One region of the Kitasatospora sp. HPM-01-4 genome, then DNA from elsewhere that is predicted to be linked to it. Evidence: riboswitches for the same ligand, from Rfam matches in the RefSeq annotation. Region 1 holds a riboswitch; each other region holds the start of a gene.
What was found. A riboswitch is a leader RNA that binds a small molecule or an ion and turns the genes downstream of it on or off. The one in region 1 is predicted to bind cobalamin.
Positions count from the first base shown of each region.

Region 2: another riboswitch for cobalamin. It lies ahead of metE (5-methyltetrahydropteroyltriglutamate--homocysteine S-methyltransferase); the one in region 1 lies ahead of nicT (Nickel transporter NicT).
Region 3: another riboswitch for cobalamin. It lies ahead of cobN (cobaltochelatase subunit CobN); the one in region 1 lies ahead of nicT (Nickel transporter NicT).

Region 1 is NZ_JBPQGP010000005.1:734,201-741,852, reverse strand. It holds gene aceA (isocitrate lyase) at 1-122, opposite strand, end outside; gene ACSMTC_RS03085 (short-chain fatty acyl-CoA regulator family protein) at 528-1,967, shown strand; gene nicT (Nickel transporter NicT) at 2,035-3,141, opposite strand; cobalamin riboswitch at 3,174-3,386, opposite strand; gene ACSMTC_RS03075 (family 1 encapsulin nanocompartment shell protein) at 3,582-4,397, opposite strand; gene ACSMTC_RS03070 (Dyp-type peroxidase) at 4,394-5,440, opposite strand; gene nadE (ammonia-dependent NAD(+) synthetase) at 5,800-6,630, shown strand; gene ACSMTC_RS03060 (cytochrome P450) at 6,726-7,652, opposite strand, start outside.
Region 2 is NZ_JBPQGP010000005.1:947,139-954,790, reverse strand. It holds gene ACSMTC_RS03950 (short-chain fatty acyl-CoA regulator family protein) at 1-703, opposite strand, end outside; gene metE (5-methyltetrahydropteroyltriglutamate--homocysteine S-methyltransferase) at 888-3,203, opposite strand; cobalamin riboswitch at 3,360-3,580, opposite strand; gene ACSMTC_RS03940 (hypothetical protein) at 3,696-4,187, opposite strand; gene ACSMTC_RS03935 (alpha/beta fold hydrolase) at 4,341-5,414, opposite strand; gene ACSMTC_RS03930 (DUF1648 domain-containing protein) at 5,498-6,607, opposite strand; gene ACSMTC_RS03925 (GntR family transcriptional regulator) at 6,604-7,014, opposite strand.
Region 3 is NZ_JBPQGP010000005.1:7,024,611-7,032,262, forward strand. It holds gene lnt (apolipoprotein N-acyltransferase) at 1-133, opposite strand, end outside; gene ACSMTC_RS30785 (FAD-dependent oxidoreductase) at 657-2,114, shown strand; gene cobN (cobaltochelatase subunit CobN) at 2,227-5,838, opposite strand; cobalamin riboswitch at 6,050-6,196, opposite strand; gene ACSMTC_RS30795 (cobalamin biosynthesis protein CobG) at 6,273-7,511, shown strand; gene ACSMTC_RS30800 (precorrin-8X methylmutase) at 7,508-7,652, shown strand, end outside.

The DNA of each region.
Region 1 (7,652 bases):
AGCCGGACCACCTCCGCCGCGGTGTAGGTGCGCTCCACACCGGCCCACCGTGGATCCGTGGCCCATCGGGCGGCCAGCCGTGCCGCCTGCTCCGCCTGCTGCCGCCGAACCGACTGCGTCATGATCCGCTCCCGGGGATGCTCGTTGACTCGTTGTCTCGCTGACTCGTTGCGAAGGATGTGATGCCACTCGCCTCGCGGATGGTGCGCGGCCGGGTACGCCGGGCGGCGGTGGGGAAACCGCGGGACGTCATCGCCCGGACGGCGAGCCGCCGGGGATGACCGGCCCGGCGGCCCGGCCCTTTCGGAGGTGCTCCGCCCGGCCGCGTCACCGACTCTGGCAGCTTCCTGACGTCCGGTCACCGGTGGACGGGTGCCAACTTCTGCGAACCTTCCGCTGTGAATCCGCGAAGGTTGCGAATGATCGGCTCGGCGGTGTCCGGCTATGCTGCGGGACGACCGGACGGCCCGAAGGCCGGACCCACCCGACGGGCCGGATACGGGCCGGATGTGATCGGAGGCCGTTCGATGGGCAAGACCTTCGCCGGTGCCAGGCTCCGCCGGCTGCGCGAGGACCGCGGACTCAGCCAGGCGGCGCTCGCGCGGATGCTCGACCTGTCACCGAGCTACCTCAACCAGCTGGAGCACGACGCCCGCCCGCTCACCGTCCCGGTACTGCTCCGCCTCACCGAGGCATTCGGCGTCGACGCCGGGTACTTCGCCCCGCCCGACACCGCCCGGCTGACCGCCGAGCTGCGCGAGGGCCTCGGCGGCGAGCTCGCCGCCGGTCGCCTGACCGCCGGTGACCTGGACGACCTCGCCGCCCGCCTGCCCTCGGTCGCCCGGGTGCTGCTGGACCTCCGGCGCAGCCAGCAGGAGACCACCGAACAGCTGGCGGTCCTGGCCGGCGACCGCGGACTCCTCCCGGGTACGGAAGGCACCCGCACCCCGCACGAGGAGGTCCGCGAGTTCTTCTACCGGCGGAGGAACTACATCCACGAACTCGACACCGTGGCCGAAGAGTTGGCCGAAGCCATCGGCCTGCGGCGCGGTGAGGTGCGCAGCGTGCTGGCCGAGCGGCTCGCCACCCGGCACGGCGTACGCCTGGCCACCACCGATGACGACCGCACCGGACCCGACCGGCTGCACCGCTACGACGCCGGTGCCCGGGTGCTGCACCTGTCCTCCCGGCTGCGACCGGGCCAGCAGGCCTTCCGGATGGCCACTCAGCTCGCCTATCTGGAACACGACGGCCTGCTGTCCCAACTCGCCGCCCAGGACGGCCCGGACGGCTCGACCGCCTGGTCCCTGACGCGGATCGGCCTGGCCAACTACTTCGCCGCCGCCCTGGTGCTGCCGTACCGCGTCTTCCATGCCGAGGCCGAGGCGACGCGCTACGACATCGAACGCCTGGCGGACCACTTCGGCGTCGGCTACGAGACCGTCTGCCACCGCCTCAGCACCCTGCAACGGCCCCGCCTGCGCGGGGTGCCGTTCTCCTTCGTCCGGGTCGACCGGGCCGGCAACGTCTCCAAACGGCAGTCCGCGACCGGCTTCCACTTCTCCCGCGCCGGCGGCACCTGTCCGCTGTGGAACGTCTACGAGGCGTTCTCCGCTCCGGGGCGCGTCCACGTCCAGATCGCCGCGATGCCGGACGGGCAGCGCTATCTGTGGACCGCCCGCGCCGTCACCCGCTCACCCGGCGGCTGGGGCAGGCCCGGCAAGACCTTCGCCGTCGGCCTGGGCTGCGAACTGCGCCACGCCGCACGGCTGGTGTACTCCGCGGGCCTCGACCTCACCGAGGAGAGCGCCGCCGCCCCGATCGGCCTCGGCTGCAAGACCTGCGAACGCCCCGCCTGCCCGCAGCGGGCCGCTCCGCCGATCGGCCGCCCGCTCACCGTGGACGAGCACACCAGCACCTTCGTCCCGTACCCGGTCCGCCCGACGACCGGCGACGAGGTGCGGTGACGGCGGGGGAGCGGGTACGCGAAGGGCCCACCCGTGCGCGAGCGCACGGGTGGGCCCGACGGCCTTCTCAGCGGCTGGGCCAGCGGCTCTCGACCTTGGCCAGGCGCCAGTACGCCAGTGCACAGGCCCAGACCACCACGAACAGGCCCACGATGATGAACCCGACGTTGTTCAGGTCGATGCCGGAGATCCAGCCGGTCACCGGATCGGTGAGGTTCAGCTGGTCGTGCAGCACACCGACGAGCTCGATGGTGCCGATCAGGAAGGCGACCGCGATCGACAGGCCGGTGATGGTGAGGTTGTAGTAGACCTTGCGGGCCGGGTTGGAGAACGCCCAGTGGTAGGCGAAGTTCATGAAGGTGCCGTCGAGCGTGTCGAACAGGCTCATCCCCGAGGCGAACAGCAGCGGCAGGCAGAGGATCGCGTACCAGGGCAGCCCGGCGGCGGCACCCGAGCCGGCCATCACCATCAGGGAGACCTCGGTCGCGGTGTCGAAGCCGACGCCGAACAGCAGGCCGATCGGGTACATCTGGCCGGGGCGGCTGATCGACTTGGTCAGCCGGCCCAGGATGCGGTTCATGAAGCCGCGGTTGTCCAGGTGCTTCTCCAGCTCGTGCTCGTCGAACTCGCCGGCCCGCATCGCCTTGAAGACCCGGTAGATCCCGGCCAGGGAGACCAGGTTGAGGGCGGCGATCAGGTAGAGGAAGCTGCCGGAGACGCTGGTGGACACCACCCCCAGCACCTGCTTGGTGCTGGAGTCGTCGCTGGTCAGCGTGGTGACGACATGGGCACCGGTGGCGACCAGGCCGGCCAGTACCACCACGATGGTGGAGTGCCCGAGGGCGAACCAGAAGCCGACCGACACCGGCCGCTTGCCGTCGGCCATCAGCTTGCGGGTGGTGTTGTCGATGGCGGCGATGTGGTCGGCGTCGAAGGCGTGCCGCATGCCCAGGGTGTAGGCGGTGATGCCGAGGCCGAGGCCGAAGACCTGGTTGCCGACGGCGTAGTGGTGCGGGGCGACCATCGCTATCAGGATGCCGAAGGCGGTGACGTGCATGGCGAGGATCACCGCCATCAGTCCGCCGGTGCGGATCCAGTCCTTCCGTTCCCAGCGCAGTGACGGGGCGGCGGTGGCCGCGGCGGGCGCCGGGGCAACGGTTCTGGGCATGGTCATTTCGGGCAGCCTCTCCAGCACCTCGTGGACAGTTCTCAAGCGGTGCCGTGGCCGGTCTCCTGGCTGACGGGTCAAACGCCTCCGCACCCGGCCTTCCCGGACGCACAGCGCCCAGTGACCACCCGCCGGCTCGCGGCGGGACGGTACGGAGACTCCCCGATCACAGTGGCGAGGGCCGCTCCGGACTTCCTGTGACAAGGCACAGGACACCGGTCTTCCCGAACACCACGGCAGCAGTCACCGTAGGGGGCGGGATCACCAGCGCACAAGCCCGCTCAGCTGCGCATGTGTTCGACATCACCGGCGCACGGTAGTGAACCGACGGCGTACTCAGGGCGAGTCGCGGGCCGCGTCGGGGAGTTGACCCGACGCGGCCCGCGACTCGCCAGGTCCTCGGACCCGGGGCGTGCGACCCGGACCTGTCCGGTCGCCGCCGGTCGTCACGCGGTTCCCGGTGCTCCCGACACAAGGGCCACCGCGGCCTCGGCGGTGTGGACCAGGAACGTCAGCGTCTCCTCCAGATACAGCCGGATGGTCCGCTCGTCGTGCGACAGGTAGCCGATCGACACGTCCTGGCCGATGCAGAGTTCGAAGTCGCCGCCCCGGGTGGACAGCAGGAAGGCTCCGTCGATGGCGGGCGCCCAGACGATCTCGCCGTCCAGGAGCCGGGCGAGGTGCTTGATGACCGGGTAGCCGTAGTCGGACGTCTCGCTGACCGCGGTGTACGCGTCGGCGCTCAGCGCCAGCGTGTACGGTTCGCCAACGCCGGCCAGCCGCAGTTCGGTCACGGCCCGGCTGATGCTGTTCGGGTAGTCGCGTGTCTCAACAGGCAGCCTCACGGGCGGATTTGACGAGCTCTCACGGATCCCCGTGATGCCCGCGGCCGGGTAGCCCTCGAACACCGCGCGGTCCTCGGCGAAGGCGATCCGCCGTGCGGCGTCCATCACCGGCTGCCAGTCCGCGTCCTTGGCGCCGCGCGCGACGTCGTCGACCTGCTCGCGGTCGACGGTGAACGGAACGCGCAGCTCCACGATCGGCTGGAAGTGGCGGGTGTGGGCGATGATCCCGTCGGCCGGGGCGTCGGCCGCCTCCAGGTGCCCGGTGCCCACCCCGGCCAGGTGAAGACCGCCTGACGTGGAGACGTCCACGAGCCGGCGGGCGGCCACATGGCGCTCGAACGTGCGTCGCGCCTCGTTCTCCAGGTCGTCCCAGGCGGCGGCGGAGACGGGCGCCAGTTCACGGTGCAGATTGTTCATTGTCGAGACCTCTTCATGTCGCCGATCCCCAGGGACTCATCGGCCGGCGACCGGACACCGGGTGCCGGGTCGGCCTCCGGCTCCCGGTGGCTCGCGCCGGGCGGATCGGGAAGGCCGTCGAGGAAGTCGGCCGTGGGTACGAAGAACAGGGAACCGGTGACCGCGGTGGAGAAGTCCAGGATGCGGTCGTGGGAGGCCGGAGGGTCGCCCAGGAACATACGCGTCAGCATCGTCTCGGTCACCGCCGGGGATCGGGAGTACCCGATGAAGTACGTGCCGAACTCTTCCTCACCCACCCTGCCGAAGGGCATGTTGTCGCGCAGGATCTCGTGTTTCGTCCCGTCCGGATCGACGAGCGTGTTCAGCGCGACATGTGAGTCGGGCGGCTTGATCTCGTCGTCCAGCTCGATGTCGGTCGCCTTCCGACGTCCGATCACCAGCTCCTGCGCCTCGGTCGGAAGGGCTTCCCAGGCGGGGAGGTCGTGCAGGTACTTCTGCACGATCACATAACTCCCGCCGGCGAACCGCGGGTCCTCGTCGCCGATCAGGACCGCCGCACTCGCCGCCCGGCCCACCGGGTTCTCCGTCCCGTCGACGAAGCCGAGGAGGTCGCGCTCGTCGAAGTACCTGAATCCATACACCTCGTCACATACCGTGACAGCGCCGCGGAGACGGTCCATGAGCTGGGAGGCCAGCGCGAAGCACAGGTCCATCCGTCCGGCCCGGATGTGGAACAGCAGGTCACCGGGCGTCGAAACGGCGCGGTGTCCAGGCCCCGCCAGCTCGCGGAACGGGTGCAGCTCGGCCGGGCGCGGCCCGCTGAACAGCCGTCCCCAGACCTGTGACCCGATGCCGGTGACACAGCTCAGCATCCCGTTCGGCGCCCGGAAGCCGACGGCCCGCTGCAGCCCGGAGAGATCGGACAGCAGCCCTCGTACGACCGGCTCACCGCCGGGATCGACCGTCACCACCAGAAAGATCGCCGCCGCCGTCAGCGGGGACAGCACCGGCTGCGGTACGGGCTCCCGGGAGAGTACGGCCATGGCGACACCCCTCCCCAGTCGTCGTGAGCAGGGCACGGAGAGGCGGCCGGGACGGGCACCTGTCCGATGGGCGCTCCGCACCGGCCCGGGGACGGAAGCACCGGCTCGGGGCGGACGCGCCGGCCGACCGGCGGGAAGCGGACCCGGCCGGAGGCGCCCTCTCACCATAAGGCGGCCGGTGCGGCAGCTGCCACCGGTGGACCAGCGCTGCGACGGCAGGCCCGACGGCCGCCCCCGCACCCGCCCTGAATGGGACTTCGCGGCCGTCCTCTAGAGTTCTTCCGTCCCGTACGCGCGTCTGTGGCCCCGGCTCGGCGGCGCGTGCCCAGTCTGCCCACGGGCCCGACCGAGGAGCGACCGTGACCGACGCGGCGTCCATATCCCTGCAGCAGGAGATCGCCCGGGATCTCCAGGTGAGCCCGTCCTTCGACGCACATCAGGAGATCGAACGCCGAGTGGCCTTCCTCGCCGACCGGTTGACCTCCACGGGCCTGCGCTCGTTGGTGCTGGGCATCAGCGGCGGTGTGGACTCCACGACCGCCGGCCGGCTGTGCCAGCTCGCGGTCGAGCGGGTCCGTGCCGCCGGGCGGGAAGCTACGTTCTTCGCGATGCGGCTGCCGTACGGCGTGCAGGCCGACGAGAAGGATGCGCAGCTGGCCCTGGAGTTCATCCGGCCCGACCGGGTCCTGACCGTCGATGTGAAGCCCGCCGGCGACGCCGCGATGGAGGCGGTGTCGGCCGGTGGCACGGTCTTCCGTGACGCGCACCACCGGGACTTCGTGCACGGCAACATCAAGGCCCGGCAGCGCATGATCGCCCAGTACGCGGTGGCGGGCGCGCACGAAGGCCTGGTGGTGGGCACCGACCACGCCGCCGAGGCGATCTCCGGCTTCTTCACCAAGTTCGGTGACGGCGCGGCCGACGTGGTCCCGCTCACCGGCCTCACCAAGCGGCGGGTACGGGCCGTGGCACAGGCTCTGGGTGCGCCGTCCGAGCTGGTCTGGAAGACCCCGACCGCGGACCTGGAGACACTGGACCCGGGCAAGCCCGACGAGGACGCGCTCGGCGTCACCTACGACGACATCGACGACCTGCTGGAGGGCAAGCCGGTCGGTGAGGCCGCCTTCGAGGTCATCGTCCGCCGCTACCGGCTCACCGAACACAAGCGGCAGCTGCCGATCGCCCCCTGAGCCGGCCCCCCTCGTTCCCGGGCAGCGTTCCCGGGCAGCGGCAGCGCACGGGAACGGCCGGGCACGGCGTCGGGGATCGGGGCAGACCGCCCTCGTCAGGACCGGAATACCCCGGTCAGGACGTCCCACCAGCTGCGTCGCTCCTGGCGGACGGCGGCAGGTGGGACGGGGGGTTCCGGCGCGGGCGCTTCCGTGGCGGGCGCTGCGGAAGCGGGCGCCTCGACGGTGGCCGACTCGGGTGACTCGGCGGCCGCAGGCTCGGCGACGGGCGCTGCGGCCGTGGGTGCTGCGGCGGCAGGCGCTGCGGAAGCGGGCGCCGCGGACGGCGTCGCCGGCTCGGTCGTGGGATCGGCGGGTTCGGCAGGTTCGGAGACCACCGCCTCCGCCTTGGCCGTCCGCGGGGTGAAGTCCACCGGGATATCGACCAGATGCCGGGACAGCCAGGCCGAGGTCCTGGTCAACTCGTACTCGGGAACCGAGAGTTGGAGGTCGGGCAGGCGCGTCAGCAGGATGTCGATGCCGGTCTCCGCGATGGCCCGGCCGATGTCCTGACCGGGGCACTCGTGCGGGCCGCTGCCGAAGGACAGGTGCGAGCGGTTGCCGAAGAGCGGCTTCGACGGGTCGGGACGGACGGCCGGATCGACGTTGCCGGCCGCGAGACCGAGCAGGAGCATGTCGCCGGCCCTGATCCGCCGGCCGCCGAGTTCGGTGTCGCCGGTGGCCCAGCGGCCCGCTACCAGCGACATCGGCGGGGCGTCCCAGAGGACCTGGTCCAGGGCGTCGGCCAGGGTCATGTGGCCGCCGGACAGGTGGGCGCGGAACCGCCGGTCGGTGAGGACGAGCTTCAGGGTGTCCGCGATCAGGTTGACGGTCGTCTCGTTCGCGGCGAGCAGCACCACCCGCAGGTGTTCCAGCACCTCGTCGTCGGTGAGCCCGGCGTCGTGCCGCATCAGCCAGGTCACGAGATCGTGGCCCGGTTCCTCCCGCTTGCGCTCCATCATCCGGCGCAGCGTCGCCACGAC
Region 2 (7,652 bases), 210 kb from region 1:
GGGTGGCGAGCTGGAACGCCCGCTGGCCGTCGGTCAGCCACGGGGAGAGCCGGAGCGTGCCGCTCGCCGCCTCGAACCGCCGCATCTCGGCCCGCTGTTGGTCGGCATCGACCACCCGCACCCCGTGCCGCTCACCGAGTCTGGTCACCAGTGCGGCGGCGATGCGGCCGGCCGTGGTCGCCGCGAGGCAGGACGCGGTGCGTTCGGCCTCCTCGTCCAGGGCGGCTATGTGGTTGTGGTGCGCGTAGAAGAAGTCCCGTACCTCGTCGTGGGGTTCGGCCGTACCCAGTGCCGCGTGGCCACCGGGAGCGCCGAGATCGGCGACCCTGGCGGCCGCCTCCCGATAGCTGCGGTGCAGCGTGATCAGCGCCCTGGCGACGTCGGGATGGTCGCGGCTCACCTCCGCGATCTCCTGGGCCGCGACAGGGGATCCGCATGCCTCGTCGGCGAGGGCGGCGCGCAGGTCGGTGGCGAGCCGTTCCTCGTCGGCCTCGGAGAAGAACTCCGGGTCCACACCGAACACTTCGGTGATCCGCAGCAGCACGGCGGCGGTGAGCGGGCGCTGACTGTGCTCGATCTGGTTGAGATAGCTGGTCGAGATGGACAGCTCCTGCGCCAGCTCGACCTGGTTCATACCGTGCTCGCGGCGCAGCCGGCGCAGTTTGGCGTGGGCGAAGATCTTGCGCCCGGCGGGACGTGCCATGGTGCGACGCACCCCTCTTCTCTTCCCCGGATGGTTGCGAAGGTACCACCGAAGCGGATTCGCAGAATTCGCGGATATGGCGCCGTGAGTGTCGGAAATCCGCAGGTGCGCGCGGGGAGGACGCGAGTGCGAGGGGCGGGCACCGACCTGGTCCCGTGCCCGCCCCTCGGCCCTGCGCGCCGAATCAGCCCGCGAGTTCTTCCCGCAGCCGGCGGGCGGCGCCCACCAGGCTGTCCAGCGAAGCGCGGGTCTCACTCCAGCCGCGGGTCTTCAGACCGCAGTCGGGGTTGACCCACAGGCGCTCGGCCGGGATCGCCGCGAGCCCGGCACGCAGCAGTTCCACGGCCTCGTCCGTGCTCGGAACGCGCGGTGAGTGGATGTCCCAGACGCCCGGGCCGACCTCGCGGGGGTACCCGGTCCCGGCGAGCTCGCCGGCCACCTGCATGTGCGAGCGGGTGGCCTCCAGGGAGATGACGTCCGCGTCGAGCTCGTCGATCGCCGTCATGATCGCGCCGAACTCGGCGTAGCACATGTGGGTGTGGATCTGGGTGTCGGCGCGGACGCCGGAGGTGGCGAGCCGGAACGCCTCGGTGGCCCAGGCCAGGTAGGCGGGGCGGCCGGCGGCGCGCAGCGGCAGGGTCTCGCGCAGGGCCGGCTCGTCCACCTGGATGACGGCGGCGCCGGCGGCCTCCAGGTCGGTGACCTCGTCGCGCAGGGCGAGGGCCACCTGGCGGGCGGTCTCGGCGAGCGGCTGGTCGTCGCGGACGAATGACCAGGCGAGCATGGTGACCGGACCGGTGAGCATGCCCTTCACCGGACGGTCGGTCAGGCTCTGCGCGTAGCGGAACCAGTCGACCGTCATCGGGTGCGGACGGGAGATGTCGCCGGCCAGCACCGGCGGGCGTACGTAGCGGGTTCCGTAGGACTGCACCCAGCCGTGCCGGGTGGCCAGGTAGCCGGTCAGCTGCTCGGCGAAGTACTGGACCATGTCGTTGCGTTCGGGCTCGCCGTGCACCAGCACGTCCAGCCCGGCCTTCTCCTGGAAGGCGATCACCTCGCGCACCTCGGCCTCGATCCGCCCCCGGTAGGCGGTCCGGTCGATCCGACCAGCCGTCAGGTCTGCCCTCGCGAGCCGGAGTTCGGTCGTCTGCGGGAAGGAGCCGATGGTGGTGGTCGGCAGCAGCGGAAGCCCGAGGCGGGCGCGCTGGGCCTCGGTGCGAACGGCGTAGGGCTGGGAGCGGCGGGCGTCGTCCCCGGTGACGGCGGCGGTGCGGGCGCGCACGGCCGGGTCGTGGGTGATCGGCGAGTTGGCGCGGGAGGCCAGGTCGGCCCGGTTGGCGGCCAGGTCGCTGGCGATCGCCCCGGTGCCCTCGCGCAGGGCGCGGGCCAGCAGCGCGGTCTCCGTCGCCTTCTGGCGGGCGAAGGCGAGCCAGCGGGCGATCTGCGGGGCGAGGTCGCGCTCGGCGGTGGCGTCCAGCGGCACGTGCAGCAGCGAGCAGGACGGCGCGACGTCGACATGGCCGGCCAGGCCGAGCAGGGTCGCCAGGGTGGCGAGCGAGGCCTCCAGGTTGTTGATCCAGATGTTGCGGCCGTCGATCACCCCGGCGATCAGGCGCTTGCCGGGCAGCCCGCCGGCCGCGGCGAGGTCGTCCAGGTTGCCGGCGGCGGGGCCGGTGAAGTCCAGCGCGAGGCCGTCGATCGGGGCCTTGGCCAGCACCGGCAGCGCCTCGCCGAGGCGGTCGAAGTAGCTTGCGACGAGCAGCTTCGGCCGGCCGGTGAGGGCGCCGAGCTCGCGGTAGGCGCGGGCGGCGGCGTTCAGCTCGGCCGGGGTGCGGTCCTGCACCAGGGCGGGCTCGTCGAGCTGCACCCATTCGGCCCCGGCGGCGCGCAGGGCGGCGATCAGCTCGGCGTAGACCGGGAGCAGCCGGTCGAGCAGGGTGAGTGGCTGGAAGTCGGCGGCCACCCCGGGCGCCGGCTTGGCGAGCAGCAGGTAGCTGACCGGGCCGACCAGTACCGGGCGGGCGGCGTGGCCGAGGGCGAGCGCCTCGCGCAGCTCGCCGACCTGCTTGCCCGGGTCCGCCGTGAAGGCGGTGTCGGGACCGAGTTCGGGTACCAGGTAGTGGTAGTTGGTGTCGAACCACTTGGTCATCTCCAGCGGCGCGACGTCCTGGGTGCCGCGGGCCATGGCGAAGTAGCCGTCGAGCGGATCGGCGTCGACCGCCGCCCGGTGCCGCTCGGGGATCGCGCCGACGGCGACGGTGGTGTCGAGCACGTGGTCGTAGAGCGAGAAGTCGCCGGTGGGGACCTCCTGGACGCCGGCCTCGGCGAGCTGCGCCCAGTTCTCCCGGCGCAGGTCGGCGGCGGTGGCCCGCAGGGCGGCCGAGGTGACGGTGCCCTTCCAGTACCCCTCGATGGCCTTCTTCAGTTCCCGGTTGCGGCCCTGCCGCGGGTAGCCGTGCGCGGTGGCCCGGGTGGCCACGGCTGCGGACTTCGCTGTCAAGGGACTCTCCTTCGCGAGTCTTTCTCCTCAAGTGCCCGGCGACGGCACGGGAGCGCGAAGGGGTGACGAACCGGACGGACACCCGCACGCGCGCGGCCCCGCCTGGTATGTACGCCGACCCGCCCTCGTGGTCACCGGGACAGCCGCCCGCGATCGGTCGCGCGCGGGCAGCGGGCAGGTCTTCGGACTCGCGGGCACGGCCGCCCGGGAAAGGCGGTCACCTACTGGCCGTCGCTTCCCGGACCCGGATGGGCCCAGTGCGTATGACGGCGGTCGTTCCCACTCACCGCTGCGGGGCAGTCCCGGATTCCCACCGGGTTCCCTCTTACGACGCGCCTACCTGGCGGGCAGGGCGAACCAGCTGCCCGACCAGCTTAGAGCGGAACCGCCGACGGGGAGAACACCGAATCCCCGCAGTCCACTTGCTGAGACGGCATCAGGACCGGTCCCACTTCGGTCAGGCCCGCTGGGGTGAGCCGCTCCTCGGGGAGCTCACCCCAGGCGTGCCTTGAACTTGTCCCTCCAGCGCCGGAGACAGGAGATCGCCAGCCCGACGGTGTTGACGGAGTCCCGGATCTGGTCGCGGGCCTGGTGCCGGCCGACGCGCTCGCTGAGGTGGTCGCGGACTTCGGCGACCAGGTCACCGACCAGGACGAGGACGGTGGCCGTCGTGACCTCCCTGCCGGTCACCGAGGTGATCTCCCAGTGGGCTTCGACGCCCAGTTCCGCCAGGAGGACCAGCAGTATCAGAGCGGCCCAGATGGCCGTCTTCTCCAGGAACGCGACCAGGTTGACGTTCTTCAGCCGCATCGCCAGGCCGGTGCTGGCCAGGAGGACCACACCGGCGGCGATGGCCAGGACCCGCCAAGACTGGTGGGCCATGTCCAGCCCCAGAGCCAGGAGCACCAGGACCCACGCCGTGCCCTGGATCAGTGCACGCTCGGTGTACGCAGGTGCCACGACCTGCTCGTCGACCTGTGCCATGCCATCCCCCTCCGACCGCATGATGAGTGCCCTCGACAGCTGAACGTCGAGCGTCTCGGTATCGCAGCCGCGGTCGGCGTTAGAGGGTTGTCAATCCGGTCGGCAGCACACCGGCGCGCGCCGGTATCGCCACACCCCGGGGCGGCGAGGAGGTCAACGCTTCCAGGGCCGGGCGAACTCGTGCAGTGCCGCGACGGCGGCCGGGGCGAGCATCCGGTCGTTGACCGGGGTGCCGGACGGGTGGAGGTAGTGGTCGAGGCCGTCCAGGGTGCGCAGCCCGGGACCGGTGGTGTGCGCCTGGTCCAGCGCGGCGAGCAGCGGAGGTGTGGTGGCGCAGGGCACGTTGTGGTCGGCGGTGCCGCACATGACGGTCACCCTGGTGCCGGGGCGCAGCCCGCGGGCGGCGTCGGGCGGGTAGACGGCGTCGTCGCTGCGTACGAAACGGGCGTTGTTCGGGCCGAACAGCGCGTTCAGCAGCGTGGCGAGCGGCGGCAGCAGGCTGCTGGTGTCCGCGGGGCGGCCGGCCCGGAAGTCCGCGATCGCGGCGGCGACGCCTGCCTTGTCGGCCTGGGCGACCGCCTCGGTGAACTGGCCGGCTGCCGCGCCCTCGTCGAGCAGGGCATCGAGCTGGAAGCCGAGCAGGTCCAGGAAGCGTTCGTCCTGCGGTGCGACCAGGGCCAGTCCGGCGGGTGCGGGCCGTACGGTGCGTGCGAGCAGGAGCGCCTGCATTCCGCCCTCGCTGTGACCCAGGATCAGCAGGGCGTGCGGGTCCGCTTCCGGCTGCGCGCCCAGGGTGGCGTAGGCCGCCGCGGCCTGGCGGGTGAAGGCCGCCAGGTCGACCCGGCCGGGGTCGCCCTGGTAGGCACCGGCGCCGGTCCGGCCGGTGAAGTACTTGTCGAAGCGCAGCGTCATGACGCCGTCGTCGCCGAGGGTGTCCGCGAACAGCGCGAGGGTGCCCGGTGTGATCGAGGGCGGCTGGTCGCCGTCGCGGTCCGTGGTCCCGCTGCCGGGCAGCAGCAGGGCGGCCGCCAGTCGGTGGCCGGCCCGGTGGGCGGGCACGTGCACGGTGCCGTACGCGGTGGTGCCGTCCACGGTGAACCGCACCTCGCGGTCGGCTGCGGGGACCACCGCCGCGTTCTGCCCGGCGGCGCTCGCGGCCGGGGCGGCTAATCCCGCCGCCGCGGTCGCGGCCACCAGTGCAGCGGTTGCCCGGATGCGCCAACGCATGTCTGTCTCCTTGGAGTTGGGGTTCGGGTTCGGGGGTTGGGAGTGAGTTCGGATCAGAGGCCGGATCCGCGTTCGCGTGGCCGTCAACGGCCGATCAGCTGCATCACCAGGATGAACCCGATGAACACGCCGAACGGCAGCAGGCTGCGCGGGTTGCCGAAGTTGACGGTCCAGCCGATGCCGAACCGCTTGGCGACGAAGACCGCCGGGTCCTGGCGGTTGACGTAGACCAGGCCACCGCAGCGCCAGTACCGGTCGTCGTCCCGGTGGACCACGCCGGTCCCGGTATCCTCCGCGTCCTGCTCGCCCTCCGGCACCGGCAGCCGGCTGCCGTTCTGGCCGGTGCGGATCGCGACCGCGAGGACGGCGACCAGGCCGGCCCCGGTCGGCGCCAGCACGGGCAGTGGTGCGAAGGTCCTGTCGCCGTCCCAGACCTGCCAGGCCGCGAGCAGGACCGTCAGGTCGGCACAGGCCGTCAGTACCAGCAGCGCCGCCGCGAGACGCACGATGTACCGGCGGTGCCGGGCCGCGCTCGCGGCCGGCCCGGCCGGGTCGAGGTCCGCACGGGAGCGGAAGACCTGCCAGGTCACCAGTACCAGCAGAGCGGTGAGCGCGAGTTGCACGAAGACGGGCGTGAACGCGGTGCCGACGGACTTCGCGGCGTACCGGTCGACCGCCCCGCCGTCCCCGTAGTGCATCGGCAACTGGTCGGGCATCGACGGGTAGCGGACGGCGGCCGCCACCGCGGTGGCCGCGAGGACGGCCACCGACGGGACGGCCCACGGCCACGGGAACCGCTCCGGGCGGGTGCGCAGCGAGGTGTCCGCGACCACGGCCTGGCGCAGTCCGGCGTACCAGTCCTCGCGCCGCTTGACGGCCTGGATCGCACGCCGGGCACGGAGATACCCGGCCCCGGCCACCGCGAGGACCGCGAGCGAGGCGAGGGCGGACAGCGGCGTGCGCGGAGAGGCGAGCGCGAGCAGCACTTCGGCCCCGACCAGAACCCCGCCGGCCCCGCCCACCCACCAGCGGTAGGCGCGACGCTGTTCCGCCACCACCGGGGCGTCCACCCGGTCGGGCGGGGTCCGCACGCCGAAGGGGAGGGTCGGCCCGGTGAGGGACGGCATCAGCCACGCCGTCAGCAGGACGACGGAGGATATGACCACTTGAACCACTGCTGCTCCGGTCGTCATGCCGGTCCTCCCTGGCCTTGTCGGTCCACGCCGAACGACCCGATCGTCTGCTCGCACGCCGCCAGTAGGGCCGCCCGCTCCGCCCCCTGCGCGACGGCCTCGGCGAGCAGCGTCCGCAGGCGGGCCGACCACTCCTCGACGAAGCCGGGCGGTGGCGGCCCGGAGCCCGCGTCGCGCTGCACGACCGCACCGCTCTTGCGGTTCAGCCGCAGCAGGCCCTCCTGACGCAGCAGGTCGTACGCCTTGTTGACGGTGTGGAAGTTGATGCCGAGGTCGCCTGCCAGCTGCCGTGTCGAAGGCAGGGCGCTCCCCTCGACCAGATCCCCGGCGGCGACGGCCTCGACGACCTGGTTCCTGATCTGCTGGTAGATCGGGACGTCGCTGCTCAGGTCGATGCTCAGGATCACACGGCCTCCCGCCGGGTATATCTGCTCTATTACTTATAGAACAGACCATCAGACGACGGCAAGTGAACCACCGGCCTTCCGGTCGTGACCTCCGGGGCTGAGCACCGTTGAACCACCACCGCCGGGGTCGGCGGGAACGGACCCTGCCCCTGAGAGGGGACACATGACACACGCCCCACCGGAGTTGTGTCTTCCCACTCCGGACTTGCTGGCCGATCCCTTCACCGGGTACGGCCGGGTGCGCGAGCAGGGCCCGGTCGCCCTGGCAGGCTTCCCGACGGCTCCACGGTCTGGATCGTCACCCGGCACCAGGACGTCCGGGACCTGCTGCGCGACCCCAGGTTCGTCAACTCTCCAGAATCGGTCGCCGGTTACTCGGGCCCGGATCTGAAGGCCGCGCGTATGGAGGCGATGGGCCTGCCCTCCCGCGTCCACCGGTACTTCTCGGACACCCTCCTGGACATGGATCGGCCCAGGCACGCTCGCATGCGGGGGCTGGTGGCGCGGGCGTTCACCGCGCGGCGTGTGGACGGCCTGCGGCCCCGTATCGAGGGCATCGCCGAACGCCTGCTGGAGGATCTTCGCGTCCAGGCCGGCGAGTCGCGGACCGTCGACCTCATCGCGCACTTCGCCTATCC
Region 3 (7,652 bases), 6.3 Mb from region 1:
GTGCGCGCTGCATCAGCAGCAGGCCGGGCACCAGGGCGACCCAGGCGAGCGGGGCCAGGTCGGGAGCGGGGAAGGTGAGGACTGGCAGTGCGCCGGCGAGGAGCGCCGCGAGGCGGGCGAGGCGGGGCGTCATGACCTGATTGTCCGCCCGTACGGTGCGAGTTCCCAGGTCGCGGAAGCCGGAGTCTTCGCCGGTCTTCGGGCGCTCGGGAGGGCCGGTGGGGCGGGGCTGCGCGGGCGGTCATCGCAGGAGCTACCGGGCCACGGACGGTAGTCGTTCCGCACGGGGTGGCGTGATCGGCTCGCAGTGTGCATGTTGGCGATCGATCGCTTCGAGATGTACAAGTCCCCTTCATAGCAACATATTTGACGTGTCATCGGGAGTCCGGCGAAGTCCGGCCGTGCCGCCGGGTAGCCGTCGGGGCCCACGCTCGGTACGACGACGCGTCCGGTCGGCGTGCGGTCACGGGCTCCCGGCCGACCGGTGAGGAGACGTCGTTCGAGCGCTTCCGGAGGAGGTGCGACGATGGAGTCGATGGTGTCCGCCGCCGGGATGCCAGGGCCCAGGGAGGTGCGGCCCGACTCCGACCCCGGCGTCCAGGACGCCGCTCGCCGCCGTGGCGCCCTACGTCCGGCCGGGAGCGGGAGGAGATCTCATGACAGCGTTGGCGGGCTCTCCCCGCGCGGTGGAGCCCCAGGCGGTGGCGGACCTCCGGGTGGCGGTGGTCGGTTCGGGGCCGGCCGGCCTCTACACGGCCGAGGCGATGGTGAAGCAGGCCGCGGCGGACGGGGTCGAGGTGGAGGTGGACGTCCTGGACCGCCTGCCCACCCCCTACGGTCTGGTGCGCTACGGCGTCGCCCCGGACCACCCCTCGATCAGGTCGATCGCGGACTACCTGAGGAGGGTGCTGGAACTCCCGAGGGTCCGGTTCCTCGGAGGCCTGTGCTTCGGCCGGGACGTGACCCGCGAGATGCTCCTCGCCTGTTACGACGCCGTGGTGTACGCGACCGGCGCCCCGCTCGACAAGCGGCTGCGGGTACCCGGCGAGGACCTGCCCGGCAGCGCCGCGGCAGCCGACTTCGTCCGCTGGTACTGCGGGCACCCGGACTCGGACCCCGCGATGTTCGAGCTCGATGCCGAGGCGGTCGCGGTGATCGGAGCCGGCAACGTCGCGCTCGACGTGGCCCGGATCCTCGCCAAGCCCGCGGCCGAGTTCGGGGCCACGGACGTACCGGAGCCGGTGCTCGCCGCGCTGGCGGCCAGCAGGGTCAGAGAGGTCCACATCATCAGCCGCCGTGGGCCCGCGCAGGCCAGGTTCACCCCCAAGGAGCTGCGCGAACTCGGTGAGGCGCCGGGCTTCGAGGTCACGGTCGACCCGGCTCAGACCGATCTCGACCGGTTCGATCCCACCGGGGAGAGCAGCGCCCTGGCGGAGTCGGACCGCCGGGTGCGCGGCAACCTGGCGGTGATCAGGGAGTGGGCCGGGCGGGAGCCGAGGGAGTGCCCGAGGCGGGTGTCGGTGAGGTTCTGGGAGCGGCCGGTGGAGATCATCGGCACCGACCGGGTGACGGCGCTGCGGGTCGAGCGGACCAGGCCCGAAGCGGCGGGGCGGGTGGCCGGTACCGGTGAGTTCACGGAGCTGCCGGTGCAGCTGGTGCTGCGTTCGGTCGGCTATCAGAGCGTGCCGCTCCCCGGGGTGCCGTTCGACGAACGGCGTGCCGTCGTCCCCAACGCGGAGGGGCGGGTCCTCGGGGCCGACGGCACCCCGCTGGCGGGGGAGTACGTCTCCGGCTGGCTCAAGCGCGGGGCCACCGGCGTGATCGGAAGCAACAAGTCCGACGCGGCGCAGACGGTCCGCGCGCTCCTCGCCGACCGGGCGCGGGACGCGCGGCCGGCGCACCGTGCGGACCGCGCGGCGCCACGGCTGGCCGAGCTGCTGGCCGCACGCGGAGTGCGTCCGGTGAGCTACGCCGACTGGCTCGGGATCGACGAACGGGAGCATGAGCTCGCCACGGCACTGGGCCGGGGTGAACGGGTGAAACTCTGCGGCTGGGACGCACTGGACAGGGCCTGCGGCCGCGGCCGGGCCGCCCGGGCGGGGGCCCGGCCGTGAGGAGCCCGCCCGGCCGGTGAGGAGCCCGCCACGGCAGGCAAGGCCGCGTCGGGCTCCTCATGACAGGTCCCCCCGTCCGGTCCGGTCCGGAGACCGTTCCGGGAGGCAGACCCTAGCCGTTGCCCTCCAGATCCCCCTCGGTCTCCAGGAAGGCGGTGCGCAGGGCGTCGATCAGCTCGGGGTCGGGCTCGGCCCAGAGACCGCGCTCGGCGGCTTCGAGCAGTCGCTCGCTGATGCCGTGCAGCGCCCAGGGGTTGGCCGCGCCGAGGAACTCGCGGTTGGTCGGGTCGAGCACGTACTCCTGGGTGAGCCGCTCGTACATCCAGTCGGCGACCACGCCGGTGGTGGCGTCGTAGCCGAACAGGTAGTCCACGGTGGCGGCCATCTCGAAGGCGCCCTTGTAGCCGTGCCGGCGCATCGCCTCCAGCCAGCGCGGGTTGACCACGCGGGCGCGGAAGACCCGGGCGGCCTCCTCGGTGAGGGTGCGGGTGCGCACCGTCTCGGGCCGGGTCGAGTCGCCGATGTAGGCGGTCGGGGCCTTGCCGGTGAGCGCGCGGACGGTGGCCACCATGCCGCCGTGGTACTGGAAGTAGTCGTCGGAGTCCGCGATGTCGTGCTCGCGGGTGTCGGTGTTCTTGGCGGCGACGGTGATCCGCCGGTACGCGGTCTCCATCTCCTCGCGCGCCGGGCGGCCGTCGAGACCGCGGCCGTAGGCGTAGCCGCCCCACACCGTGTAGACCTCGGCCAGGTCGGCGTCGGTGCGCCAGTCACGGCTGTCGATCAGCTGGAGCAGGCCGGCCCCGTACGTACCCGGCCGGGAGCCGAACACCCGGACCGTGGCCCGGCGTTCGTCGCCGTGCTCGGCGAGGTCCGCCTGGACGTGGGCGCGGACGAAGTTGTCCTCGTCCGGCTCCTCCTGCCGGGCGGCCAGGCGGACGGCGTCGTCCAGCAGCGCGACCACGTGCGGGAAGGCGTCCCGGAAGAAGCCGGAGATGCGCAGCGTCACGTCGATGCGCGGGCGGCCCAGCTCCTGCGGGCTGATCGCCTCGAGACCGGTGACCCGGCGCGAGGCGTCGTCCCAGACCGGGCGGACGCCGAGCAGGGCGAAGGCCTCGGCGATGTCGTCGCCCGCCGTACGCATCGCGCTGGTGCCCCAGAGCGAGAGGCCGACCGAGGGCGGGAAGGCGCCGTCGTTGTCCGCCCGGTAGCGCTCGATCAGCGAGGCGGCCAGGGCCTGGCCGGTCTCCCAGGCCAGCTTGCTGGGGACGGCCTTGGGGTCGACCGAGTAGAAGTTGCGGCCGGTCGGCAGCACGTTGACCAGTCCGCGCAGCGGGGAGCCGGACGGTCCGGCCGGGACGAAGCCGCCGTTCAGCGCGTGCAGCACGGCGTCCAGCTCGTCGGTGGTCCGCATCAGGCGCGGCACCACCTGGCGGGCGGCGAAGTCCAGCACCTGGCGGACCGCCTCGCCGTGCCCGGCCGCGACCTTCTCCACCGCCTCCGGTGCCCAGTCCTCGGCCTCCATCGCCTCGACCAGCGCACGTGCCTGGGCCTCGGCCGCGTCGGTGGCACCGAGGGTCGGCGCCGCCTCGTCCAGGCCGAGCGCCTCGCGCAGGCCGGGCAGAGCGTTCACACCGCCCCAGATCTGCCGGGCGCGCAGGATGGCGAGCACGATGTTGATCCGGTCCTCGCCGACCGGGGCCTGGCCGAGGACGTGCAGGCCGTCCCGGATCTGGGCGTCCTTGACCTCGCACAGCCAGCCGTCGACGTGCAGCAGGAAGTCGTCGAAGCCGTCGTCCTCGGGGCGCTCCCGGAGACCGAGGTCGTGGTCGAGCCGGGCGGCCTGGATCAGGGTCCAGATCTGGGCGCGGATCGCGGGCAGCTTGGCCGGGTCCATCGCGGCGATGTTGCTGTGCTCGTCGAGCAGTTGCTCAAGGCGCGCGATGTCGCCGTAGGAGTCGGCGCGGGCCATCGGCGGGACCAGGTGGTCGACCAGGGTGGCGTGGGCACGGCGCTTGGCCTGGGTGCCCTCGCCCGGGTCGTTCACCAGGAACGGGTAGATCAGCGGGAGGTCGCCGAGTACGGCGTCCGGACCGCAGGCGGCCGACAGCGCGGCCGTCTTGCCCGGCAGCCACTCCAGGTTGCCGTGCTTGCCGAGGTGTATCACCGCGTGGGCGCCGAAGCCGCCGTCCTCCCGGGCGGCCGCGATCCAGCGGTAGGCCGCCAGGTAGTGGTGCGAGGGCGGCAGGTCGGGGTCGTGGTAGATGGCGACCGGGTTCTCACCGAACCCGCGCGGCGGCTGGATCAGCACCAGCAGGTTGCCGGAGCGGATCGCGGCCAGCACGATGTCGCCGTCCGGGTTCCGGCTGCGGTCCACGTACAGCTCGCCGGGCGCCGGGCCCCAGTGCTCCTCGACCTGCTCCCGCAGCTCGGCGGGGAGCTCGGCGAACCAGCGGCGGTAGTCGGCGGCCGGGATGCGGACCGGGTTGCGGGCGAGCTGCTCCTCCGTCAGCCAGTCCTGGTCGTAGCCGCCCGCCGCGATCAGCGCGTGGATCAGCGCATCGCCCTCGTGTGAGGCATCGTCGCCGACGTCGAGTCCCGGCAGCTCGTCACCGAGGTCCATGCCCTCCGCGCGCAGCCGGTGCAGCAGCCGGACCGCGCTGGCCGGGGTGTCCAGACCGACCGCGTTGCCGACCCGGGCGTGCTTGGTCGGGTACGCGGACAGCACCAGCGCCAACCGCCTCTCGGCGGGCGGGACATGGCGCAGCCGGGCGTGCCGGATCGCGATGCCCGCGACCCGGGCGGCGCGCTCGGGGTCGGCCGCGTAGACGGTCAGGCCGTCCTCGTCCAGCTCCTTGAAGGAGAACGGGACGGTGATCAGGCGGCCGTCGAACTCGGGTACGGCGACCTGGGTGGCGGTGTCCAGCGGGGAGAGGCCGTCGTCGCTGCCCTCCCACTGGGCCCGCGACCAGGTCAGGCAGAGCGCCTGGAGGATCGGCCGGTCGAGCGCGGCGAGCGCGCCCGCGTCCCAGGCCTCCTCGTCCCCGCCCGCCTGCGCCTCGGCCGGGCGGGTGCCGCCGGCGGCCAGCACCGTGGTGACGATCGCGTCGGCCCGGCCCAACTCGGCCAGCAGCTCGGACTCGGCGCCGCGCAGCGAGGAGCAGTACAGCGGCATCGCACGGCCGCCCTGGTCCTCGATCGCCCGGCACAGGGTCTCGACGAAGGCGGTGTTGCCGCTCATGTGGTGGGCGCGGTAGTAGAGCACCGCGATCAGGGGGCCCTCGGTGGTCGAAGGCGTGCGCTCCAGCGGGCCCCAGGCGGGGGCCGAGGCGGGCGGGGCGAAACCGTGGCCGGTGAGCAGCACGGTGTCGGAGAGGAAGGCGCCGAGCTCGGCCAGGTTGGCCGCGCCGCCGTGCGCCAGGTAGGCGTGCGCCTCGGCGGCGATCCCGGCGGGGACGGTGGACAGCTCCATCAGCTGGGCGTCCGGCGCCTGTTCACCCGTGAGCACGACCACCGGGCGAGGGCCGGCCAGCAGCGCGTCCAGGCCCTCCTGCCAGGCCCGGCGGCCGCCGAGCAGCCGGACGATCACCAGCTCGGTGCCCTCCAGCAGCGCGGGCAGCTCCTCGGGGGTCAGCCGGGCCGGGTTCCCGAGGCGGAAGCGCACCGGGCCCTGCGAGGCGCGGGCGCTGAGGAGATCGGTGTCGGAGGTCGACAGCAGCAGGATCATGCGGTGGGCCTCCCGGCCTGGTGGATGGTGGGCCGAGCGGTGCGGTGCTCGGCGGACGGCGGAGTGCGGCGGGTGCCCGGCCGGCCCACGGGAACGGGTGGCGTGGGAGCGTGCGGCGCCGGCTCGGCACACCCGGCACACAGCGGGCGGAGCACGGCGGACCCGGGCATGCGGGAGCGCATCACTTCTGGCCTTCCTCGGGGTCCGCGCCCCGGGCTGGTCGAGGACGGCGGGAGTACCTGGCTCCCAGGGCCCAGTTGAGCCGTGGTTACAGTGGCGGGACCGCACCGGTTTTCCACCGGTTTCCTCCGCATATGCCGTCAGGCCGCCCGCGCGGGCCGCCCGGGAGCATCGTACGGGTTGCGACTGACCTGGGGGGAGTGTGATCTGTTCGGTACGGTGCACCCCGAGCGGTGATCTGTATGCTCGCCGCCATGCCACCCACACCCGACGCCGTCGTGCCGGGCCCCGGTGCGCCCGACCGCGACCGTTCGGACGCCTGTCCGGGGGCCCTGCGGCTGCACACCGCCGACGACGGCTCCCTCGCCCGGATCCGGATACCCGGCGGACTGCTGACGGACCGTCAGGCGATCGCGCTCGCCGAGGCCGCCGAGGAGCTGGGCGACGGCGAGTTGGAGACCACCTCGCGCGGCAACGTGCAACTGCGCGGCCTGCCTTCGGACTCCGGTCTCGAACTCGGCCGCCGCCTGCGCGCCGCCGGACTGCTGCCCTCGGACACCCATGAGCGGGTCCGCAACATCGTCGCCTCCCCGGCCGCGGGGCTGGACGGCCTCGGCCACGCCGACGTCCAGGACTGGGCCCGCGAACTGGACCGGCGCCTGTGCGCGAGCGAGGCGGCGGCCGGGCTCTCCGGCAAGTTCCTCTTCGCCCTGGACGACGGGCGCGGTGACGTCGCCGCCCTCGACGCCGATGTGACATTGATCGCAACCGCCGGCGGCGGCGCCCTGCTGCGCCTCGGCCGCGCCGCCACCGCCCGCCCGGTGCCGCCCGGCCGCGCCGCCGAAGGTGCGGTCCGCGCCGCCGAGGAGTTCCTGCACGCGCTGCGCGCCACCGGCACCAAGGCCTGGCACCTGCGCGAGGCGCCCGAACTGCTCGACCCGGGCACCGAAGAGCTGCCGGCCCTGCCCGGCGCCGCCCCTGCCCCCGGCGCCCTGCCCGGCGGGCTCTCGGTCGGCCTGCGGTTCGGCCGGGTCGGCGCGGCACGGTGGCGGCTGCTGGCCGCGGCCTCGGCCGGGGAACTGCGCCTGACCCCCTGGAGGGGAGTCATCCTGCCGGGGGCGGCGGCCGGCCGGCTGCCCGAGCTGGCGGCGGCCGGGTTCCGTACCGACCCCGGTTCGGCCTGGGAGCGGGCCAGTGCCTGCACCGGGCTGCCCGGCTGCGCCAGGTCGCGGGCCGACGTACGGGCCGACGCGGCACGGGCGTTGGACGCGGCGGCGCGGCGGTCCGCCCCGGGCGGACTGCCCGTGCACTGGTCCGGTTGCGAGCGGCGGTGCGGGCATCCGGCGGGGGAGTGGGTGGACGTCCTCGCCACGGGGCAGGGCTACCGGGTGACCCGCGTCGGCGCCTCGGCGAAGGCGCCGGCGGATGTGTCAGTGAACGTGACGACAGAGCGGATGGCCGAGGCAGTGGCCGAGGCCCGGAGGATCAAGTGATCGAGTACGAGAAGGACGGCGCGGCCATCTACCGCCAGTCCTTTGCCACCATCCGGGCCGAGGCCGAACTGGCCCACCTGCCCGCCGACGTGGCGCAGGTCGCCGTGCGGATGATCCACGCGTGCGGCATGACCGACCTGG